One region of the Desulfosporosinus sp. genome, then DNA from elsewhere that is predicted to be linked to it. Evidence: riboswitches for the same ligand, from Rfam matches in the RefSeq annotation. Region 1 holds a riboswitch; the other holds the start of a gene.

Evidence for each region. Region 1 has a riboswitch for lysine ahead of dapA (4-hydroxy-tetrahydrodipicolinate synthase). Riboswitches for the same ligand answer to the same signal wherever they lie in the genome.
Region 2: another riboswitch for lysine. It lies ahead of lysA (diaminopimelate decarboxylase); the one in region 1 lies ahead of dapA (4-hydroxy-tetrahydrodipicolinate synthase).

Annotation. Positions count from the first base shown of each region.
Region 1 is NZ_JABZFS010000013.1:30,731-35,066, forward strand. Features, by position in the region: gene HGJ98_RS02155 (asparaginase) at 1-551, shown strand, start outside; gene HGJ98_RS02160 (hypothetical protein) at 732-1,229, shown strand; gene dapA (4-hydroxy-tetrahydrodipicolinate synthase) at 1,292-2,167, opposite strand; lysine riboswitch at 2,328-2,501, opposite strand; gene HGJ98_RS02170 (MerR family transcriptional regulator) at 2,832-3,641, opposite strand; gene HGJ98_RS02175 (DUF3795 domain-containing protein) at 3,859-4,336, opposite strand, start outside.
Region 2 is NZ_JABZFS010000009.1:21,410-25,745, reverse strand. Features, by position in the region: gene HGJ98_RS01490 (class I adenylate-forming enzyme family protein) at 1-72, shown strand, start outside; gene HGJ98_RS01485 (4Fe-4S dicluster domain-containing protein) at 461-1,738, shown strand; lysine riboswitch at 1,818-1,992, shown strand; gene lysA (diaminopimelate decarboxylase) at 2,086-3,345, shown strand; gene HGJ98_RS01475 (CGGC domain-containing protein) at 3,456-3,809, opposite strand; gene HGJ98_RS01470 (rhodanese-like domain-containing protein) at 4,183-4,336, shown strand, end outside.

The sequences.
Region 1 (4,336 bases):
TTGCTGAATTTACTGACGAAGATATACATTCCATACCTATTGGTACAGACGGATGTGGTGCCCCCATATATATTCTGCCGATTAATAAAATTGCACTATCTTATGCAAGACTGGTAGCCCATGCACAAAATTCCAAAAGCCCTTATAGTTATTCCTGCAAAACCGTGTTCGATGCCATGACACAATTCCCCGAAATGATTGCAGGAGATTATAAATTCTGCACAGAGCTGATGAGGGTTACTGAGGGTAAACTTATCGGAAAGGTGGGCTGCGAAGCAGTATATTGCCTTGGAATAAAGGAAGGCAACCTGGGTGTATGCATCAAGATTGTTGATGGAAATGAACGGGCAGTTTATCCGGTCGTTATACAGGTACTAAGAGAGCTGGGGATTTTAAGCACCACTGAATTCAATTCATTAAAGCCTTGGTATAGACAAGCATTACATAATAATATCAGTGAGATCATTGGGGAGATTGTGCCTGCTTTTAGTTTAAAATCACCTTCAGATAACCATTTATCACTTGGAACTAGGTATGAATTAAATAGTTAGGATAGTATAGTTTAATCACATGGAAATTCGGCCTGTAATTATTCAAAAGCAAATCAAGCTAGTGGCGTAAGGGCTTCTTTTTTCTGCTATAATTAACTGTCAGATAGACACCAATTTCTACGTCTGAACGTAATGGGAGTGATATCTCCATCAATTATAGCTTAAAGGAGGCGAGAAGAATTGGCAGTAGGATTTATAGGCATAGTAGGAATCGTTCTATTCATCTTGGTACTTCTTATAATTGCAGTCATGCTTTCAGTTCGTTCACGGCAGAAAAATTTAGATCCTGTCAATCAAGATGAAGGGGGGAAAAAGATGATTAAGACGGTTTATACGTATCTTATTTTGTTTGCCACCTTGATGATGACCATTGGGGGAAGTGTCGCTTCCTTTATGGCAGTGGCTGACTTGATTTCACCACCAAGTTACTATATGACGTATGAGGATTTTAAGAGAGGATATGTTGTGCCTAAAGAGTATATTGATACAAAACAATCTCAACCAAAAGTCGAAGTAAAAAGCGAAGAGGAATTACAAAAAGACTATGAAAGCCTTGTTAGTCAGGAAAAGGTTCGAGCCCGTGAGCGTGCTTTAAATAGCCTGATTAAGAGTTTTGGTTGGATTGTAATCCCACTACCGGTCTTTTTGTACTACCAGCGAAGGTTGAAGCACGAGTAAAAGAAAAACGGCCCTTCCTTCGTTTGATTTAACAAAGGGGAGGCCGTTTGTTAATGCTTAAATTAAGCTTTAATCTGGCGGTATAAATCATCTAAGAAGGTTTTTTCATTTTCTATAGCATCAACCAAAGGAAGTCTTACACCACCAGCATTAATCCCATGATGCTTTAACAGATATTTAACCGGTACAGGGTTAGTAGTGACGAACATTCCTTTGAACATGGGAAGCAGTTTCAAATGCCATTTCAAAGCCGTTTGAGTATCCCCCGCAAACCAAGCATCCACCATGCTTCTCATTTCGTCACCAATAACATGTCCAGCCACACTGACGATACCAGTGCAGCCCAAAGCCAGCATCGGCAAAGTTAAAGAATCATCACCGCTATAGATAGCAAAGTTCTCAGGGAGGATGCGTTTTAGTTCGCTGACCTGATCCATCATTCCGCAGGCTTCCTTAAGCGCTGTAATGTTAGGGATTTCGCTAAGTCTGAGCACGGTTTCCGGGAGCATATTAGTAGAGCATCTTCCCGGGATATTGTAAAGCATCATAGGTAGCGGGGTCGCATTAGCTATTGTACGGAAATGCTGATATAAACCTTCTTGTGACGGTTTGTTGTAATAGGGTACGACCGCCATTAAAGCGTCTACTCCGACTCCTGCAGCTTTTTTGGCTAATGCGACACTTCCATCAGTTGTATTTGAGCCTATTCCGGCAATTACTACTGCCCTTGAGCCAACGGTCTCTTTAACCACCTTAAATAATTCAAGTTTTTCTTCAGTAGTAATTGTCGGAGACTCCCCTGTTGTCCCTGCGACGACAATACCATCATTTCCATGTTCAATTAAGTGTAAAGATAGATTCCTTGCTTCTTCATAATCGACTTCTAAACGCTCATTCATGGGCGTGACCATAGCAGTTAAGATTTTTCCAAATGACATACTCCCACTCCTTACCTCTTATTACTCTATTATGTTTACACGTTTAATTCGGGGTCTAAGATATCAGTTGGGTTTTATCGCTGCAAAAACACAAAAACAAGGCGTAGATTAAGCTGACGCCTTGTTTAAAACAAAATTAATAAAAATTAAATAATGTACACAAAACGATAGCTCTTCACCAAATGCGGTGACAGTTCAAGGACTCTTAATCCGCGAACCAGGCATGGATTTAAGAGAAATCCACCCTTCGGAGCCATCCCCTTTCGCTAAGGATCATAGGTATCTCTCCAACCTCATCTTAGCTACTCTTGTTTGACCCGCCTCTATCTTCTTTTATTCAACTACTTTGATTATAACGAAAATCATCATACTGTGCAATCTTTATTTGCTTGCTTTTGGCTTATATTACCTATTGAATCTGTTTTCATCTTCATCTATTGTGTTACAATCCTTACAAGGTTCAGATAACCCATTAAATGGAATATTTTACGCTTATTCCTCCTTGCCTTATTATGCTACTATGAGGAAGGTCTATCATGAATTCAACCTACACTAAGGCGGTTAACATGTAATTGTTCGAATGTTGTCTCTGAATGTACAACAAGATGAGAGGCCGTTCATTCGACCTCTCATCTTGTAATCCCCCGTATGTTACCATGTCGAACTATTTTTTGACAATCGGAACTTGTAACTCGGTTAACCAATCTTCTTCATTTTCCTTGTTCCAGATACCGTCTATATAACTTTCTCTCGGAGCGTCTGCAACGGTGTAACCATTTTCTTCAATCCACTTGAAAGCATAGGCATATGCTTGTGACAATCCTGAATATGCACCTTTATGCATAACAGACACAGCGGTGGTGGACTCGATCTTTTTGAATTTGATGTCATCAAAATCTGGCTTCATTCGGTCGATTGCTTCGCAGAATTCAACATTAAAATCTCTTTCCTTATATTCTCCATCGAGATAAACTATAAAGCAGTATTCCGGCACCATACACTTGATGTCTGGATATTTTTGAGTAACCTTTTTGCCCAATACAGGAATAAGTTGGAAGTACGCATCATAGCTTGGCACGGTCATACGCTTTGAATAAACGATGCACTCTTGTAATTCCTTAATTATTGCTTGATAATTCATAAAATTCGGCTCCTCTCGTCCTAGTAAAATAAATTGAATTCGGGAGAGCTGTTCTTGTGCAAAAGATATTTCCGCAACCAATTCAGACTTGCGCCTTTCTAGTATTGCTTTGGCGCTAATTCCTGACAGTATCTGCTTGATTTCATTAATGGACAGCCCCATTTGCCGCAGGGATTGTACATGATGAAATTTTACTAGCTGGTTGGTCGTGTAAAAACGATAGCTTGTAAATTTATCGGTTTCTTCAGGTTTCAAGAGCCCGATTTCATCATAATAGCGTAATGTTTTGATTGTCGTTTTGCACATTTTAGAAAATTCTCCTATACGGAACATCCAAGCATCTCCTTTCCTTTCAAATTCATTCTACTAACTCCTGTAACGGGAGAGTCAAGAGGTCCTGAAACATAATCTGAGGTAACACCATGGACAGTGCTACCTCAGACTAATCCTTTCTAATGGTTACTTTGACTGCCTAAAAACCTATTACACCCCTACATATCAAGCTGTAACGATAATAATTTACATTTCTATCTACAACTGAAAAAATGCCCTAAGACTTCTTAGCTTTGGTAATATGGTTTAGAATTGCTTCCTTGTTCATCTCCACATAGGAACAACTAGGGGTATTTCCACATTTGCGGCAGACCATATCATAAGCAGAGTTTAGCGTACGACATTCCGGACAGGAATAATGCTCACCCATTTCCCAAGACCATTGTTCGTACCCTACATCTTTAATCCTCTTTTGTGATTGCCATAAATCAAGTCTATGGGGCATAAGAGATTGGAAGGTTTTAATTTCTTCACAGGGAAATTCTTCACATTCACCGCAAAACTCAATTCCCTTTCGTCTGGCACACTCGATCATAGTACAGTTCTTACAATAAACTGTCCTATGTTCAGAACGACAGCCTTCGCAATGAGTTTCTTCAATAGTTTGATTAAGAATTTTCGCAAGTCTTTTTAACCGCTCTGGATCCTCTTTAGTCGCAATATATACTGAACAAGATGGGCAAAAAAGACCACAG
Region 2 (4,336 bases), on a different contig from region 1:
AAAATAGAAAAGCCCCGGCTTCGGGAAAAATATTGTGGAGGAAGTGTCGTGGCAGCTCAAATCCGGAAGTAAAGTTAATCCTAACAGGAATACTTTTTATAAGGAGCTATTAGGCGGCTTAACATAATGTTAGCCGTCTTTTTTGTACTGTCAGAAAGCATAACTTTCACTTATGTCATCCTGAGCGCAGCGAAGGATCTAGATCCTTCAGTCGTACCTCCTTCAGGATGACATAGTGCTTAAGTCGCTTTCATAGCAAAGACATGTGCAGTAAAAAGACGCGTAGTGTTCTTCTTGCTGATAAGGCCATCTCATCACTGATACTATGGCGACCACCTACACCTTACTTGACGCATGCAAGTGTTAAAGAAGAAGGTAAAAGGCAGGAAATTTTAATAAATATGGAATTATTATACATATTGAACTATAATATCTAAAAAGCGATAATCTAAGGAGAGCTATGGCACATAGAACGTTAAAATCTGGTTTCCATCAATTGAGTGAACGTCTAAATCAATTTCCACAAGGGGCTCCGCCTTCCGAGTATTTATTTAAGATCCTCAGTGTCTTAATGAATGAAAAGGAAGCGAGGGTCATTTCGGCGTTACCGATAAAACCCTTCTCAATTCAGACGGCCAGCGCGGCTTTAAGAATGAGTAGAGAAGATACGGAGAAAATACTGACGGAACTAGCTTCCCGGGCGTTGTTGATTGATATTGAGAGTACGGATGGCGAGAGAACCTTTGTTTTGCCACCACCAATGGCAGGTTTCTTTGAATTTTCTCTGATGCGTATTAGGGAAGACCTTGATCAAACGTTACTTTCGGAGCTCTTTTACCAATACTTAAACGTTGAAGAGGATTTCGTCCGAGATTTATTCGTTACAGAAACAAAGCTTGGAAGAATCTTTGTGAATGAACAAGCCTTAAGCACCGTAAATAACTTACATATCCTAGATTACGAACGATCGAGCGAAATTATTAAAAAGGCCTCTGCCATCGGAATCGGTCTTTGTTACTGTCGGCATAAAATGAGTCATTTAGGTAAGGCCTGTGATGCCCCTTTAGAGATCTGCATGACCTTTGGGACAACTGCTTCAAGCCTTATAAAATATGGGCATGCCAGAGAGGTTAGTGTTTCAGAATGTATGACTCTGCTTGAAGAGGCATACGACCATAATCTAGTTCAAATTGGAGAAAACGAACAAGAGGGTTTACCTTTTATTTGTAATTGTTGTGGATGCTGCTGTGAAGGTCTTCTAGCTATCAAGAAATTTGGAACTCTAAATTCAATCAATACGACAAATTTTCTTCCTGAAATTAGGGAAGATCAATGTAACGGCTGCGGAAGATGTGTATTGGCCTGTCCGGTCGGGGCTTTAAAGGTAGTTTCCAAGCAGGTCGCGAACAATAAACCAATTAAGACGGTAACGCTGGATGAAGACATATGCTTAGGATGCGGGGTTTGTGTCAGAGTCTGTAATCGCGGATCCATAAAACTTAAGCACAGGAACCAACGAGTAATTACACCTATAAATTCCGTACATCGAATCGTGTTATTGAGTATAGAAAAAGGGAAGCTCCAGAATCTCATTTTTGATAACCAGGCCCACTATAGTCACCGAGCAATGGCAGCGATCCTAGGGGCTATCTTAAAAATGCCGCCTGTCAAACGAATTATGGCAAGTGAGCAGATGAAATCAAAGTATCTCTCGGCTTTAATAAAAAACTATGTGTGACAGGGGTTGTGACAGGGGGACCGTCCCCCTGTCACGCTTGACATTTATTGAAGCATTGTTGCATAATAAAACAACTTAATAATTTGATAGGGGTGCGGTTATTAATAATATGTACACTAAGCGATCCAGCGATGAGGTGTTCAAAAAGGAATAATCGCCGAAGTAAAAGGCTGTGGTATAAGGACTTTTACTGGTTATGTATTGAATAAGTACATGACTGTCACCTAAACGTTAGGTGGAGCACTATCTCTATAAATTGGCTTGTATGAAAAAGCAGTTTAGGAGTGCGCTCTTTAAACTGCTTTTTTATTATTGGGAGCATATATTGAAGTAGGAGGAAAGCATTAATGGCAGAAAAAGTATTACCATTTAGTAAAGACCAGTTAGAGGCAATGATCGAGCAATACGGTTCACCGTTTCATATTTATGATGAAGGGGCTATTCGTAAAAATGCCCGTAGGTTAATAGAAGCTTTCAGTTGGGCACCCGAGTTCAAAGAGTACTTCGCAGTCAAAGCAACTCCTAATCCATATATCCTCAAAATTTTACGTGAGGAAGGATTTGGAGCGGATTGTAGCTCTCTTGCAGAACTTATTTTGGCAGAAAAGGCTCATATTTTTGATGAAAACATTATGTTCTCCTCGAATAATACCCCTGATTTCGAATATCGAAAAGCTATAGAATTAGGTGCAATTATTAATCTCGATGACATTACTCATATTGATTACTTAGAAAAAAATGTTGGTATGCCTAAAATTATCTCCTTCCGTTATAATCCCGGCAATTTACGCGAGGGAGGAAATGCAATTATCGGCAAACCCGCTGAAGCTAAATATGGCTTAACCAAGTCTCAAATTTTTGAGGCCTATCGAATTGCCCAAGAAAAAGGAGTAGAACGCTTTGGGGTTCACACTATGATTATTTCCAATGAACTTGAAGCGAATTATTTTATTGAAACAGCCAAAATGATGTTTGAGCTCATAGGGGAGATCTATGAGAAGTTAGGGATCAAGATTGAATTAGTTAATTTCGGCGGAGGTATTGGTATTCCTTATCGCCCAGAGCAAGAGCCAGTTAGCCTGGAGGCTATAGGTACAGGAATCAAGAACGCTTACGACAATCTTATTGTAGCTAAGGGGTTAGATCCTTTGAAGATCTCCCTGGAGAGCGGACGTATGATCTTGGGCCCTTATGGCTATTTAGTAACAAAGGTATTGCATAAGAAAGAAATCTATAAAAATTATGTAGGTGTGGATGCCTGTATGGCCAACTTAATGCGTCCGGCTCTCTATGGTGCTTATCACCACATAACAGTCGTAGGGAAAGAGGATTGGCCTTGTGATCACATTTATGATGTAACAGGGGGCTTGTGTGAGAACAACGATAAATTTGCCATAGATAGAGCGTTGCCTAAAATGGACATTGGTGATATTGTCGTTATTCATGATGCAGGAGCTCATGGTCATGCTATGGGATTTAACTATAATGGCAAATTACGCTCAGCAGAGTTGCTCTTTAAAATGGACGGTAGTGTTGAAATGATCCGAAGGGCAGAGACCCTTGAAGATCTTTTCGCTACTTTGGATTTTTCCGGGCTGGAGGATTAGTAAAACCTATTTGTCCCTCAAAGCAAGATAAGTATGTTCTAACAGAAAACAGCAGACTGTTAGTGTCTGCTGTTTTGCTCTATTCAGGTTTTATCAAAACTGTAATGATATCAATAATTATGAGTTCCTATAACCACTGGCTTCCCGAATTTTCCTTCCAGTTTCGCCTTAATACCGTCAAGGTCTATTGGGCAGGCGGCGGTATTTCTTGCCCGGACGATGCACGAACCAATATGAATAGCGTCGATATCTTGCAACAAATAATCAGCCATTTCCATAACTAAATTAACCTTGGGCATAACTAAGCCTGGGCAATCGCCACATCCGCTTATACCCACGATCTTTACGGAGTCATACCCTTTAAATTCACCCTCTTTAAGGTCAGCCGCTTTAAAACACTTCAGGCAAGCTACACAACTTACATCACGAATCTTTGCACAAGAAACAATTAAAATATTGGCCATTAATCTCATCTCCCTTATTTATTAGTTATGAACATTATTCTATAACGAACTCAAAAAATCCTTTTTATAAACCTATCTCAAGCTAAAAATGTCTTTCACAGCTGCGCTTTTCAAGGTAAATATCAGACCGAGTATGAATAAAGTTTTACAAACGAGCATCTGCTAAATGAAGGCAGGTGTTTTTCCTTTAGTGCGACAGATTTATGCTATAATTATTAAAAATTCTTCGAAAGGGGGTCGCTAAAAATGCATCCTCGACAAATCTTGCTATCGTTCAAAGTGATCGATCTAATTATATTAGAAGTTCATAGCCCTCTTTACGAAGAAGCCCGGGATAGATATTGAACAAATCAATAAATACGGAGGAAGCTAAATGAAGAAGATCATGCATATAGTCACAGCTATAGTTTTAGTGAGCTTCCTAAGCCTGGCAGGGTGTTCACCAGTTCAATCTGAATCGGACAACAAGTCCAGCTATCAAACTATTTCCAGTGAAACTGCGAAGAAACGTTTAGATAGTGAAAAAG